Regions from separate parts of the Rhodoferax sp. WC2427 genome, predicted to be linked through region 1. Evidence: riboswitches for the same ligand, from Rfam matches in the RefSeq annotation. Region 1 holds a riboswitch; the other holds the start of a gene.
The links. Region 1 has a riboswitch for cobalamin ahead of AB3G31_RS14225 (TonB-dependent receptor). Riboswitches for the same ligand answer to the same signal wherever they lie in the genome.

Region 1 (7,620 bases):
CACCACCAGCGTGTCGGGGCGGCTGTGCCGGGCCATCGCCTCGGCCAGCAGCAGCGGCTCCTCCACCGTCAGCATGCCCGGCAGGCGCTCGGCCCGGTCGCGCTGGTGGCGGGCGATGCGCTCGGCCATCTCCGCATCCCAGGGCTGGGCGGTGGCGATAAACACGGCGCGCGCACCCGCCCCCGCCAGCCACGCCGCAGCCAACTGCTCGGCGCGGCGGGACTTGCCGCTTTTTTGGCCGCCGAGGATGAACTCGCTGCGGGCCGGGCGGAGCGGATGCGTCATGTCGGCTGCGTCATTTCGGTTGGTACCGCAAGCTCACAAACAGCTCGCGACCCGGCTGGTTGTAGCCCAGGGCCGTGGCGTACTGGCGGTTGGTCAGGTTGTTGAGCTTGGTTTGCACCGTCCAGTCCTTGTCCACGGTGTAGGCCAGGCTCACGTCGGCGGTGGCGTAAGCCCCCAGCCGGGTGGTGTTGGCCGCATCCTCGAAGCGCTGGCCCACGTAGAGTGCCGAACCGCCCAGGCGCCAGGCACCCAGGGTGTAGTCGCCGCCCAGGCTCAGCTGCGACTTGGCACGGCGGCGCAGTTGCAGCTGGTTGGCGGTGTTGCGCGGGTCCAGCGCCTCGGCGGTGGCCCACAGGTTGAGCGCGTCGAAGTGGCCGTCGTAGCCCAGCGTCCAGCCGTCGATGCGCACACGGGGCACGTTGACCGTGCTGGTGCCGCCGCTGATGAAGCCGCGGATGCGGTTATCAAACCGCACCAGCTTCACGTGGTGGTCACCCTGGGTCCAGTCCAGGCCGAGCTCGGCATTTTTGCCCTGCTCGGGTTGCAGCAGCGGGTTGCCGTTGTAGTAGCTGGATTTCCAGTACAGGTCGTTGAAATTGGGGGCCACAAACGAGGTGCCGTAGCCCGCGTGGGCGCGCCATGCGGGGTTGATCTGGTAGCTGTAGCCCGCGTAGCCGGTGCTGTGCGCGCCAAACTGCGAGTTGTCGTCGCGCCGCGCATTGAGCTGCCAGCCGTGGGCCCCGGCCTTGCCGGTCAGCCCGGCAAACGCCGCGTTGATGCGGCGGGAGTTGACCGAATAGGCCTGCGAACTGTTCACCTTTTGCTCCAGGGTTTCCAGCCCGGCCACCACGGTGCCTACGCCGGTCTGGATGTCGTTTTGCCAGGTCCACTTGTTTTGCGTGGTTTCAAACAGGCCGGGCAGGTTGAAGCTGCTGGCCGACACCAGGGCTTCGCTGCGGTCCACGCCCTGGGCGAAGTTGAAGCGCGTGGTCCAGGTGGGGCTGATCTTGCCGCTGAGCCCGGCGCGCAGCACGCTGCTGCGCAGGGCGCTGGCGGTGTCGGCACCCAGGCCGTCGTCGAAGTGCTGCGTGCCTTCGGAATACAGCACACCGGCATTCAGCGTCCAGTCGGGCGCCAGGGTCCAGTCCACCGAGCCGTTCAGGGCCTTTTGGTCAAAGCCGTCGCGGTCGGGGTTGTAGCTGCCAAACGGCACCGACGGGTTGGTGGCCGAAAAGCCGCGGTCGCGCGTGACCGAGCCGCCCAGGGAATAGCGCACCGTATCGGTGCCCGCCTGCACACCGGCCGACACCGCCCGGTAGCCATGGCTGCCCAGCGTCACCTCGGCCGTGGGGTGCAGGCCGGGGGCGCCGCGCACGGTAAAAATCTGCACCACGCCGCCCACGGCATCGGCACCGTACAGGGCCGACGCGGGGCCCTTGAGCACTTCGATGCGCTCGATCTGGTCCAGCGGCAGGTTGTCCCACACCGGGGTGCCCGCCGTGGCCGAGCCGTAGCGCACGCCGTCGATCAGCAGCAGGGTGTGGCGCGCCTCGGTGCCACGGATGAAGATGTTGCTGTTGTTGCCACGCCCGCCGTTGGAGCTCAGCTGCACCGACGCCAACCGCGCCAGCACCTCGGTCAGGGTGCGCCCGGCAGAGCGTTCAATGTCTTCCCGGTCGATGACGAGGACTTCGCTGGACAGGGCATCGGCGCGGGTGGCCACGCGGGTGGCGGTGACCACCACCTCCTTGAGTTGCGTCTGTGCCAAAGACGGAAATGCAGCGGCCAGGGCCAGGGGCAGCACGGCCAGGCGCGCGGAGGAGAACACAGTTTTCATGGAAAGAAGTCGATCAGCAATAGGCTCACCCCGGCGTCCCCGCCAGGGCATCAGCATCAAGACGGCGCGCCGCACCAAAAGCAGACGCACCACCACCTTGTTGGCCGGTATCCGGGCTGGCGGAAGGCTCGTACCGTCTTCCCAGGCAGACTCAAGCCCAGTGACTGTGTGGTACGAGTGGAATCGGGTGATTCATCCGCTTTACCGTTGCGGGGGCAGCGCAGGCTTCGCGGTGGTGGGCACCGCTTCCTGCTTCCCGTTGAACTGCGGCACATGAACTGCGCCGCGAGCACCAACAGCGGCATTTTAAGCGGGGAATGGCAACCACTAGAATGTGAAAGCTTATGGCCACCCCCACCCAAATTGAACAAGTTGCTGAACGTACCGAGCGCCTGCTGGTACGTTACCGCGAGTTGCAGCGCGCCAACGTGTTGCTGGCCGAACAGGTCGCCACGCTGACCCACGAGCGCGACTCGCTGAAATCCCGCCTGGGTGCTGCCCGCGCCCGTATCGACGCGCTGCTGGAGCGCCTGCCCCAGATCGGCAACCCACCGGCCATCCGCCCCGCCCCCCGCAAGGACGCAGAATGAAGCAGCTCGACGTGCAAATCCTCGGCCAAAGCTATTTGCTGGGCTGCCCGGAAGGGGGCGAAGCGCGCCTGCTGGAGGCCGTGAAGATGGTCGACACCGCCATGTGCGCCATCCGCGACGGCGGCAAGATCAAGGCCCGCGACCGCATCGCCGTGCTGGCCGCCCTGAACCTGGCCTTCGACCTGACCGACCGGGGCCGGGCCCCCACGCGCCCTGCCCCCGCGCCGACCGAGGCCGCCAGCAACGACGATCCGGTGCTGTCCACGCTGATCGAGCAGCTCGACCTGGCATTGGGCGACGACGGAAAACTTCTGTAGAACTTGCCCCCCGGGGTCTGCGGGGTGGGTTATTGGCCTAGAATCACAGCGTCTGCGGTGCATGCCGGGCTTTATATTTCCTTGAACCAATGCTCCATGAGCCCGGGCCTGGAATATCCCCTGGGGAGCGTGATCATCTCGCGTTAGATGAACCCAACTCCAGGGTGACCTAGCCCACCTGAACCCCGGTTCAGGATGCCGGTCCGGTGGCTTCCGCAGACACCTTATTCCCCACTCTCCACGACTTCTTCGCACACCCCGGCCAGCCGGTCCCGGGCTGCGTTGATCACCCGCTCCAGGTCGTCGCTGGGCACGCCGGGCGCACACAAAAACCCCTGGTACTGGTCGCACAGCAGACTCTGCAACAGGTCGCGCTGGGCCAGGGTTTCCACCCCTTCGGCAATCACCGTGAGCTTGAGCGCGCGGCCCATCTGGACGATGGCGCTGACGATGGCCTGGTCGCTCTCGTCATCCGGCAGACCGCTGATGAAGGAGCGGTCGATCTTCAGCTTGTGGATGGGAAACTTCTTCAAATACGCCAGGCTGGAATAGCCGGTGCCAAAGTCGTCGATCGACAAGAACACCCCCAGCCCGGCCAGCGCCCGCAGCCGGGCCAGCGCCTCGTCGGCGTCCTGCACCAGGATGGATTCGGTCAGCTCCAGGTCGAGCAGTGCGGGGTTCAGGCCGGAGTCGGCCAGGGCCTGGGCCACGCGGTCGACAAAATCGCTTTGCTGGAACTGCAGGGCCGACACGTTGACCGACACGGCGCGGGCCAGGCCTTGGCGTTGCCACACTGCCGCCTGCCGCACCGCCTCGTTCAGCACCCAGGTGCCGATGGTGACGATAAACCCCGATTCTTCGGCCACCGGGATGAACTGCCCGGGCGACACCCAGCCCCGCTCCGGGTCTTGCCAGCGGATCAGCGCCTCCACCCCCAGCACCGCGCCGGTGGCCAGGCTGACCTGGGGCTGGTAGTGCAGCCGAAAATGCCCGGCGTCCATGGCCTGGCGCAGGCTGTGCTCCATCTTCATGCGCGACAGCAAGGCCACATTCATCTGCGGCTGGTAGAAGCGGAAAGTGCCCCGGCCCCGTTCCTTGACGCGGTTCATGGCCGTGTCGGCCGACTTGATCATGTCGTCCAGTGTGTGCCCATCCACCGGGTACATGGCCACGCCGATACTGCAGCCCACCGAAAAATCCATCCCATCCATGTGGAACGGCTGGGCCAGGCTCTCCAGAACGCGCTGCGCCACCAGCTTGGCCCCTTCGGCATCGGCGTGGTGCAGGTACATCACAAATTCGTCACCCCCCAGGCGGCACAGCGTATCGACATGGCGCAGGCAATTGAGCATGCGCTGGCCCACTTCGACCAGTACGCGGTCGCCAAACAGATGGCCCAGGGAATCGTTGATGTTTTTGAACCGGTCCAGGTCCAGGAACAGAATGGCAAACTCGCCCCCGTCCCGCTCGGCCAGGCGCAGCGCAAAGTCCACCCGCTGCGACAGCAACAGGCGGTTGGGCAAGCCCGTCAGCACATCGGAATAGGCCAGCTGCTCGATGCGTTCGGAACTGGCTTTCTTCTCGGTCAGGTCCTTGAAGAAGCCAATGCTTTGCGTCACCAGCCCCTGGGCATCGCGCAGGGCCACCCACGACAACTGCACCACGCAGGTGCTGCCGTCCCCACGCTGGTGCAATGCCTCGCCATCCCAATGGCCTTCGCGGTGCCAGCCGCGCTGGACGCGGCCAAACAGCTCGCCACCAGTGCTGTCCCGGAACAGGCCGGGGGCCAGTTGCCCCAGGCATTGCGCCTCGCTGGTGCGGCTCAAGCGCTCGCAACCGGGGTTGATGGCCACAATCTGGTGCTGCGCATCGGCAATGAAAATCGCGTCCAGACTGGACTCGAACACCTTGCCCGCCAGTTGCAGCTGCGCCTCGGATTCCAGGCGCTCGGTGATGTCGCGAAACGAATACACCCGGCCAATCGAGCGCCCCAGGCTGATCTGGGGTCGGGTGACGCGCTCCAGAATCCGCCCACTGCGCAGCAGCAGTGTGTCGGTGCCCTGGTACAGGGGCGTGTTGACGATGAATTCCATGCGCCGTTGGTAGGCTGCAATATTGACCACCACCCGGGCCATGTGGGCGTATAGCGCGGCATCGTTATGCGGGTCCAGCAGTGCTTCGGGCAGGTCCCAGAGCAAGGCAAACTGGCGATTGCGCACTGTGACCACGCCGTCCAGGCTGCACACCAGAATGCCATCCGCCGTAGATTCCAGCGTGGCCTGCATCTCGGCCAGCACCAGTTCCAGGCGGTCTTCCATCCGGCGCAGCGGGCCCAGGTCGCGCAGCGCCACCACGTAGACCCGGTTGCCGTCGCCCAGGTCCAGGGGGCTGACGCGGCGCTCGACCAACAGACTGCGGCCATCCGCATGCGACACCAGGGTTTCAGAATGGATGTGCGCATCCTCGGGGGCCAGGCCAGCGGCCACGTCGGCCCAGAAATACAGGTCTTCCGGGGCCGGGCTGAAGTCGGTGACCCACTGGCCCTGCATCGCCTCGCATGACCGCCCCAGCAACGCGGCCGCCGCCGCATTGGCCATCAGAATGCGGCATTCGCCGGGTGCAACGATCCATACTGCGTCGGGCAGGCTGTCGATCAAGGCCCCCAGCACACCTTGCACCCTAAGACCCTGGCCGGTCAGACGCGACCACCCGCTCAAAGAAGTACGACACCCGCTGTCGCGGCGACAGGTAGTCTTGCACCGCCCGCGGCAATTGCGAGGGCTTGAGGCTGCGCCGGATGCCCAGCTCGGGGGCATGCTCCAGGTCCACCATCAACGCCTCGTCACGCGGCACGCTGGCATCGAACACGATCACGTAGGGCTTCAGGGGCCGGGTCGAGTTGACCGACACCACCATCGCATAGCCGTCGTTCAACAGCTGCACCACCGAGCCCGGCGGGTACACGCCCATCATGCGGATGAACGCGCCCAGCGTGGCGGTGTCAAAGCGGGCTTTCATCTGGGCAAAGATCAGCGACAAGGCTTCGTGCGGGGTCATGGCGTTCACCAGCCGGGGTGGATTGCACAGGTTGTCGTAGCGGTTCACCAGCGCCAGGATCTTGCCGCTGGCCGACAAATTGGAGCCCATCAGGCCCGAGGGAAAGCCGCTGCCATCGGCCAGTTCATGGTGCTGGGCCATGGAGCGCAGGATGTCGTCCGACAGCCCCATGCGCCGCCCCATCACTAGGCTGTGCTCCACGTGCTCCTGGTAGACCAACTGCTCGGAGGCGGAAAAGCTGGGGTCCTGGTAGCGCATGCGCTCGGCCATCTGGACCTTGCCCAGGTCGTGCAGCAGCGCCGCTACACCCAGGTCGGTCAGTGCGGCGGCAGGCAACCCCAGGGCCTTGCCTAGCAGCAGCGACACCACCATCACATTCACCGGGTGCACTGCGCTGCGCTCGCCCATGGCCTCGGACAGCAGGCGGATGGCCGACTCGCCCTCGGCCAGGATGTCGTCGACACAGCTGGCCACCATGGCCGTGCTTTCCTCGCGCATCTGCGCCGCCCGGCTACTGGCCTGCTCGACTACGCGCCGGTACTGCTGGGTGGCCTCGCCAAACCGGCGTTCGCATACCGCCAGACTGCGCCGCTGCTCCGCCAGGCGCTGCACGCGCTGCAAACGCAGCAGCTCGGCCTCGGTCAGGCCCGAAGGGGTTGGGCTTACAGGGTGCGACGGGCTGGTCGCGGCGGGCCGGTGTACCGGGGCTACCGGCTCGGCCAACGGCGCGGGGCCGCTGTCGGCAGGGGGATCACTTTGGTCCGGAAAGTACCGTACCTGGCTCACGCCCAAGGACATGATCGTCTTGATCTGGTCGCTTGAGGTGATCTTGAAGCTGCCTTTGGGGAATGGATGGTCCATCCAGCCCAGGTCCAACTGGATGAAAAGTCCCCGCCGCAATTGGGCAACATCGATCCACCGAGAGGACGTTTCTCCCATGTTCAGACGTAAGCAGCTAGTAATTGCATTTTTTGATTATGCCGTCGGCGAGTGACATTTTGTTACCTAGCGTGAAATAGTTCACAGTAAGTACATTTACTTTGGAGAAAAAACAGTTGCAAAACCGAAAATTCCGCGGGCAGAAGTAACCACTTCTGTAACTTCATGTAATCCAGTTATCGTCCAAAGGACCCCGAACTTAAATCAACTTGTCACATTTTGTGCATTGTGCGCGCAAGATATTTTTCTGCACTTTGCCCATGGCATTGCGGGGCAAATCGGCCAGCACGTAGCAATGCTTGGGGACCTTGAAGTTCGCCATGCGGCCTTTCAGCGTGGCCAGCAGCTGCGCCGGGTCAAGCACCGCCCCCGCCTGCGCCACCACCCACGCCACGCCCACCTCGCCAAAGTCGGCATGCGGCATGCCCACCACAGCGCTCTCGGCCACGCCGGGCAGTTCATTGAGAGCGGCCTCGATCTCGGCGGGGTAGACGTTGTAGCCGCCGCTGATGATCAGGTCTTTGCTGCGGCCCACGATGTGCACATAGCCCAGCGCGTCGATCTGGCCGACGTCACCGGTTTTGAAGAAGCCATC
Region 2 (7,620 bases), 840 kb from region 1:
CCCAGTCCATCACCAGGATCAGGTCGTGCACTTCAAAGTCGGCATCCAGGATCTGCCGTGCCCGCAAGCGTGACAAGTCGTAGCCTCGCCGGGACGCATGGGCCTGGGAGCGGCTGTCTGGTGGGCTGTTGGGGTGGTAGTTGTGGGTGCCTGCGGAATCCACCTGGATGCGATGGCCCAGGCCGAGCGCGTGCACCTTGTGCTGGAACACGCCGTGGGCGGTTGGGCTGCGGCAGATGTTGCCCATGCAGACAAAAAGAACAGAGTAGGTTTTCATGGTCAAGCGGATCGGAATGGAAGGTCAGGGCCACGCCCAGGCGAACGGTAGCAGAGTCCTGGAGGCGGTCTTGCCATCGCCGCTTGTCTGGCTGCGTGGGGTCTGGGTCGACCGCCTCAGCTGCTCCAGCACAAGACCTGGAGCCTGGCGGTGGAGTGGTGTTCAGATCGCCCCTTTCTCCACCTTTGCCACCAGCGGATCAAACACCGCCACCGCGTTGCGCCCCTTTTCCTTGGCGGCGTAGCAGGCGGCGTCGGCGGCGCGCAGTACGTCGGCTACGGTGGTGTAGCTGCCGTCCACCGCCACCAGGCCGATGCTGGTGCTGACGCTGAAGCTGTGGCCTTCCCAGGGCAGGCGGTAGGCTTCCACGGCGGTGCGCAATTTTTCACCGATCTCCAGCGCCTGTTCCAAAGGGCAACTGCCAAGGAAGATGGCGAACTCATCTCCGCCCAGGCGGGCCACGGTGTCGGTCTGGCGCACCTGGGCGGCCAAGGTCTGGGCCACATCGCGCAGCAGGGCATCGCCCGCCGCGTGGCCGCCGGTGTCGTTGACCTGTTTGAAGCGGTCCAGGTCGATGAACATGGCGCAAAAGGGCACGCTGCCTGCGCGGTCGGTGGCGCGGGCCAGCAGGGCTTCGAAGGCCGGGCGGTTGGCCAGGCCGGTGAGTGCATCGTGGCTGGAGGTCCAGGCCAGGCGCTCCCGGTGTTCGCGCGAGGCGGTGATGTCTTCCACGGTCCAGATCGTGCCTTGCGTGCGGTCGCCTGGCACCACGGCGCGGCCCCGCATACGGGCCCAAAACAGCGCGCCCGAGCCGCGCATCAGCTCCACCTCGCCTTCGAAGGCACCGTGTTGCATGAAGGCCGGGTGGGCCCGTGCCGACAGGGCCTGGTAGGCCTCGGCAGACGGGTGGATTTTCAGGGTGGGCTGGCCCACCAACTGGAGTTTGTCGAGTTCGAAAATCTGGCAAAACTGGCTGCTCACCAGTTCGAAATGGCCGCTGCGGGTCAGGGTGATGCCGACCTCGGCATGGTTCAAGACGGCGGCCAACTTGGCCAGCAGCGCTTGGGTTTCGCTCTGCTTTTGCTTGCGCTGTTCGACCACCTGCTGGAACGCAAGCGCCAATTGACCGACTTCGCCGCGGTCGCTTGGCCAGGCCTCGGTGTCGTCCGCCCCTTCGGACAGCATTTTTTCAGCCCGTTCGCGCAGATCGGAAATAGGGCGGGTGAGATGCCACGCCATGGCACCGGCCAGCATGGCGACCAGCAGGCCCACCCCAGCGGCGGCCCTCCAGGCGGTGGCCTGGGCGGCTTGCACGGGTTGCATGGCGACTGCCAGCGGGGTCAGCCGAACCAGCATCCATGGCGAGCCGGGGATACCGGCCATGGTCACCAGGTGGCCCTGGTCCAGGACGACGGTTCCAGTGGTGTCGATCGGGCCTCCCTGGACCTGCCAGCGCTGGAACAGGCCCTCCAGGCCCGGTTCGTTGGCGGCATTGCCCATCAAACGGGCGGGATTGGTATGCGCCAACAGCACTCCAGCGCGGTCCATGATGAGAACGCGTGAACCATCCTGGCTGGGGATGCGGGTCACCTCTGAAAACAGGCTGCTGGATTGGAGCCGCACAGCGCCAGCAATCACCCCGGTCACGTGGTGTTGGGCATCCCGCGTGGGGGTGGCGATGATCACCACCGGTGCCTTAATCACCTTCGCTTGCAGCGGTTCGGAGATGACCGGTTCGTTGCTGACAAGCGCCTGCTGAAAATAGGCCCGCTCGGCAATATTGGGCAGAGGGGTGGAGCCGGCGTTTTGGCCAATACGTGCCAGCATCTGGCCGTCGGTACGGATGGCCAGCAGGTTTTCAAACAACGTACCCAAGGCGGGCTTACCCACCAGGAACTGCTGGACGGTCGCGGTGTCGTTCCACATGTCCGCAGGTGCCTGCTGTGCCACGGCCTGCAATGCGTCGCTGAGCATGCTCACCTTGGTGCCCAGAAGCGCGGCGGTTCGCTCGACATCGTTGCCTTCGTCTTGCATCAGCGAACGCTGGATGTCGGCCCGCGTAGTAACCAGCACCAATTGGGTGGTCACCAGGGCCGACAAGACGCCCGTGACCACCGCCATGGCCATGATCTTGAACTTGAGCGTATGGACCCAGCCAAAACGGTTGAGGGCATGGGATGGAGTCTGCATCGGGGCATAGTACCTTGGCACTTTGCGCCACGGCCTGCGGCCCCGTGGCGGGCAAAGAAGGGCTCGGTGGTCCCACCAAACCGAACGTCATAAATTCCTGGCGACAGGTTGCTATATTTTGTAGAGCTGCTTACGCTTATGTAATAAGCGTAAGGTGCCAATTTCTATGGTTTTTTAGATTCGCCTACGTAGGGCTCCCGCAGCAGATCGTCCTTGGCGATACCGGGGTTCTTGGCCCGGGCCAGTGGGTTCGGCAAAACCGCTGCTGCTACACTGAAAACCGTTAGCAGGTGTCCTGCAGCCCTTGGGCTGCGGATTAAACGGGAAGTTGGTGCGGATTTGTTCTTCCAGAACAGTCTTATGCCCACGCTGCCCCCGCAACGGTAAACAGGTCAACGCGAGGCCCAGGACTTTGTCCTCACCACTGTGCAACTGCATGGGAAGGTGGCCCCGCAGCAGAGTCTCCACTCTGCACCTGTGAGCCCGGAGACCGGCCTGTTGACTTAGCGTGACTTTGCGGTGGGCGAAGGTCAGCAGGCCCCTGCGCACCCCTGTCCTGGCTCGTCCAGGCACGGGCTTGACCGCGTCTCGCCTTCTGATCCCTTCTCCCGCCCCCAGCCACACCGTTCCATAACCACGCGGCGGGCGTGCAGGGGTCAACCATTTACTATTTTATTTATAGCTGCTCACGCTTATTCCATAAGCACAGGGTGGCTATTTGATGCCTAATATTTGCAATGCGCTGCTGGTGGCAGCGCCTGCCTCCGGCCAGGGTAAAACCACGGTGACGGCGGCGCTGGCCGCCTGGCATGTGGGCCAGGGCCGCCGGGTGCGCGTGTTCAAGACCGGGCCCGACTTCCTGGACCCCATGGTGCTGGAGCGCGCCAGCGGCCACCCCGTGTACCAGCTCGACCTGTGGATGGGCGGCGAGGCCCACTGCCGGGCGCTGCTGCACGCGGCGGCGTTGGACGCCGATGTGATCCTGGTCGAAGGTGTGATGGGCCTGTTCGACGGCACCCCCAGCAGCGCCGACCTGGCCCAGGCCCTGGGCCTGCCGGTGCTGGCGGTGATCGACGGCGCGGCCATGGCGCAGACCTTTGGCGCGCTGGCCCATGGCCTGAGCAGCTTCCGCCCCGGCCTGCAGTTCGCCGGGGTGCTGGCCAACCGCGTCGGCAGTGCGACGCACGCGCAGATGCTGCAGGACAGCCTGCCCGCCGGCCTGCGCTGGTGGGGCGCACTGCCGCGTTCGGCCGACTACGCGCTGCCCGAGCGGCACCTGGGCCTGGTGCAGGCCGCCGAAGTGGCGCAACTGGACCAGCGCATCGCTCTGGCCGCCCAGGCCATCGGTCCCAGTGCCGAGGGCATGGCCAGCCCGGTGCGGTTTGACCCCAGCCCGGCAGAACCCGTCCCCCCGCTGCTCGCCGGTGTGCGCATTGCAGTGGCGCGCGATGCCGCTTTCTCGTTCTTGTACGCCGCCAACCTGGACACGCTGCGTGCGCTGGGAGCCGAGCTGCACTTCTTCTCGCCCCTGGCCGATGCCCGCTTGCCCGACGCGCACAGCCTGTACCTGCCCGGCGGCTACCCCGAGCTGCACCTGGCGCAGCTCCACGCCAACCAGCCCATGCGCGCCGCCATCCAGGCCCACCACGCGGCAGGCAAACCCACCGTGGCCGAGTGCGGCGGCATGCTGGCGCTGCTGGACAGCCTGGCCGCGCACGACGGCAGCGCCGTGCCGATGTGGGGCCTGCTGCCGGGCACGGCGGCACTGCAAAAGCGCTTTGTCAACCTGGGCATGCACGCTGTCGACCTGCCCGAGGGGCGGCTGCGCGGCCACAGCTTCCACCATGCGCGCATGGACAGCGCCATGGCCCCTATGGCCACCACCCAGCCGCAGCGCCAAAGCGGCCAGGGCGAGCCGGTCTACCGCACCGGGCGGCTGCATGCCTCGTTCCTGCACCTGTATTTCCCCTCCAACCCCCCGGCCGTGGCGCGGCTGTTTGCGCCCAAGGAAAGCCATGTCCACTGAAATCGGAACCGTCTGGTTCGTCGGCGCGGGCCCGGGCGACCCGGAACTCATCACTGTCAAAGGCCGCGGCCTGGTGGAACGCGCCGGGGCCATTCTGTACGCGGGCTCGCTGGTTAGCGCAGCCGCGATGCGCTGGGCACCCGCCGACTGCGTGGTGGCCGACAGCAAGGAGATGACGCTGGAGCAGATGTCCTCCTGGCTCATCGCCCAGGCCGGGCGCTGCCAGACGGTGGTGCGCCTGCAAACCGGCGACCCCGGCCTGTACGGCGCCTTGATCGAGCTGGTGCAGCCGCTGGACGCGGCGGGCGTGCCGCTGCAGGTGGTGCCGGGCGTGTCGTCGGCCATGGCCAGCGCGGCGGCGGCGGTGGAAAGCCTGACCCTGCCCGAGGTGACGCAGACCGTGATCTTCACCCGTGTGGAAGGCCGCACGCCCATGCCCCCAGGCGAGTCGCTGGCAGCGCTGGCGGCGCACCACTGCACGCTGTGCATCTTTCTGAGCATCACGCTGCTGGGCAAGGTGGCCTCCGAGCTGCTGGCCGCAGGCTGGTCGCCCGACGCACCCGTGGTGGTGGTGCACAAAGCCAGCTGGCCAGGCGAGGAAAAGATCGTGCGCGGCACCGTGGCCACCATCCAGGCCCTGTGCCGCGAGGCCCGCATTGCCACCCAGTCCATGGTCATCGCCAGCCCCACCCTGGGTGCGCGCCAATGGACCACCCTGGCCAAGTCCAAGCTCTACGACGCCAGTTTCACCCACCGGTTTCGCCGCGCCAGCGTGCCTGCCGAGAACCTTACTTTGGAATCCCCATGACCCTAGACACCATTTTGCTGATCGGCCACGGCTCGCGTGAACAGTCGGGCAACGACGAGATTTTGGCCTTCGCCGAACACTGGCGGCAGCGCCAGCCGGGCTGGCGTATCGAGGTCTGCTTCATCGAGTTTTCCGACACCACCATGGGCGAGGGCCTGCGCCGCGCGGCGGCGGGCGCCCACCGCGTGGTGGTGGTGCCGCTGATTTTGAACGCGGCGGGCCACGTGAAGATGGACATTCCACAGGCCATCGACGGCGCGCGCCTGCAGTTCCCGCTGGTGCAGTTTTTGTACGCGCCGCACCTCACCGCCTGCGACCCGATTCTGGAGATCCTGCGCCGCCGCCTCAAGGGTGCGATGCAGGCGCTGGACATGCCCGACCCCACCACCACCGGCGTGGTGCTGCTGGGCCGGGGCTCGTCCGACCGCCAGGCCAATGGCGACATGGCCAAGATGGCGCGCTGGCTGATGGAAGAAACCGACCACGAGCTGGTGGACCTGGCCTTTACCGGCATCACCTACCCGCGCCTGGAAAAAGCCGTGCAGCGCCAGAGCCTGCTGGGTATGCGGCAGGTGGTGGTGCTGCCGTACTACCTGTTCAACGGCACGCTGGTGGAGCGCATCGCCCGCCAGGTGGCGCACCTGCAGGCCCAGTACCCCACGCTGCGCTTTATTGCGACGAAATACTTCGGTTTTGAGAAGGAAATTTTCGAACTGCTGGAGCAGCGGGTGATGGACCTGAAGCGCAACGCCCCGGCGGCGCTGATGCCCTGCGACGGCTGCAAGTTCCGCAGCTTTGCCGAGGAGCACGGCATGGGTGGCCACCACCACGATGGCGCGGCGCCGCACAGCCATGGGCCCGACCATCCTCACGAGCATGGCCATCCCCATGCGCACGACCACGCGCACCCCCACGGGCACGACCATGACCACGCCCGCATCTAAGGCCGCCAACGTCGTTACCGAGCAGCTCACTGCGGCCGGGCGCGCCATCGAGCACGATTCTTTCGCCGTGATCGACCGCGAGGTGCTGGCGCACGGCTACACGCCCACGCAGTGGCCCATCGTGCGCCGCATGATCCACGCGAACGCCGACTTTGACTTCAACGGCCTGACCGATTTCCACCCCACTGCGGTGGAGCAGGGGCTGGTCGCCATTCTGTCGCGCAGCACCCGCGTGGTGGCCGACGTGGAGATGATCTGCGTGGGCCTGTCGGCCCCGCGCCTGGGCCACTTTGGCATGCGCACGCACCAGTTCATCAGCGACCCGGATGTGATTGAAAGCGCCAAGGCCGAGGGCACGACCCGTGCGGTGCAGGCCATGCGCAAAGCCCACCGGCTGGGGCTGGTCGATGGCGCGATTGTGGGCATCGGCAATGCGCCCACGGCCCTGATCGAGATCGTGCGCCTGGTGCACGAGGAGGGGGCCCGGCCTGCGCTGGTGGTGGGCATGCCGGTGGGCTTTGTGTCGGCGGCGGAGTCCAAGGATCTGGTGGCGCTGGAAGTGGATGTGCCGTGGATCGTCATCCGGGGCCGAAAGGGCGGTTCGACCCTGGTGGTGGCGGCGATCCATGCGCTGCTGGGGTTGGCCGAGGCGCGGGAGTTGGCTGCGTGATGGGCGTTGTAGCCCATGGGGGTCGGATGCCCATTGCGCGCGGGCTGCTGGCGGGCGCAGAGAGATGCTTCTCGCATTGGGGCTCTGCCCCTTATGGGCGGGTTGGCGCTAACGGCGATCCCTGGCCGGGATGTGCGCCCGGCCAGGGATGCAAAAAGACCCCCACGCCATGCTGAAAAAAGACACCCCCCGCGGCACCCGCACCGGCTTCACCACCGGTGCGTGCTCCGCCGCGGCTGCGCGTGCTGCTGTGATCGGCCTGGCCACGGGCGCGGTGCCAACGGAGGTGGAGTGCCTGCTGCCCAATGGCGACCTGGTGACCTTTGCCGTGCTGGATGGCCGCGTGGACGGCCACACGGCCCACGCCATGGTCATCAAGGACGCGGGCGACGACCCGGACTGCACCGACAAGGCCCACCTCACCGCCGATGTGCGGGTGCTGCCGGACCACGCGGGCCAGGTGGTGTTGGCGGGGGGCGTGGGCGTGGGTACGGTGACCATGCCGGGGCTGGGCCTGGTGGTGGGTGGCCCGGCCATCAACCCGGTGCCGCGCCGCAACATCGAAGCCAATGTGCGGCTGGTGGGGGTGGCGCTGCTGGACGAGGTGGGGCTGGAAGTCTCCATCTCCGTGCCCCAGGGCGAAGAGATGGCCAAGAAGACGCTGAACGCGCGCTTAGGCATCCTGGGCGGCATCTCCATCCTCGG

Region 2: linked by a shared signal. The riboswitch ahead of AB3G31_RS17885 (cobyrinate a,c-diamide synthase) and the one ahead of AB3G31_RS14225 (TonB-dependent receptor) in region 1 are both predicted to bind cobalamin.

The regions. Positions count from the first base shown of each region.
Region 1 is NZ_CP162006.1:3,003,797-3,011,416, forward strand. Features, by position in the region: gene AB3G31_RS14220 (bifunctional adenosylcobinamide kinase/adenosylcobinamide-phosphate guanylyltransferase) at 1-285, opposite strand, end outside; gene AB3G31_RS14225 (TonB-dependent receptor) at 296-2,122, opposite strand; cobalamin riboswitch at 2,207-2,434, opposite strand; gene AB3G31_RS14230 (DUF904 domain-containing protein) at 2,467-2,712, shown strand; gene AB3G31_RS14235 (cell division protein ZapA) at 2,709-3,029, shown strand; gene AB3G31_RS14240 (EAL domain-containing protein) at 3,254-5,707, opposite strand; gene AB3G31_RS14245 (HD-GYP domain-containing protein) at 5,709-6,947, opposite strand; gene AB3G31_RS14250 (malonyl-CoA synthase) at 7,225-7,620, opposite strand, start outside.
Region 2 is NZ_CP162006.1:3,838,962-3,846,581, reverse strand. Features, by position in the region: gene AB3G31_RS17895 (low molecular weight protein-tyrosine-phosphatase) at 1-277, opposite strand, end outside; gene AB3G31_RS17890 (diguanylate cyclase) at 440-2,467, opposite strand; cobalamin riboswitch at 2,739-2,981, shown strand; gene AB3G31_RS17885 (cobyrinate a,c-diamide synthase) at 3,189-4,493, shown strand; gene cobM (precorrin-4 C(11)-methyltransferase) at 4,483-5,301, shown strand; gene AB3G31_RS17875 (sirohydrochlorin chelatase) at 5,298-6,245, shown strand; gene AB3G31_RS17870 (precorrin-8X methylmutase) at 6,226-6,915, shown strand; gene AB3G31_RS17865 (cobalt-precorrin-5B (C(1))-methyltransferase) at 7,085-7,620, shown strand, end outside.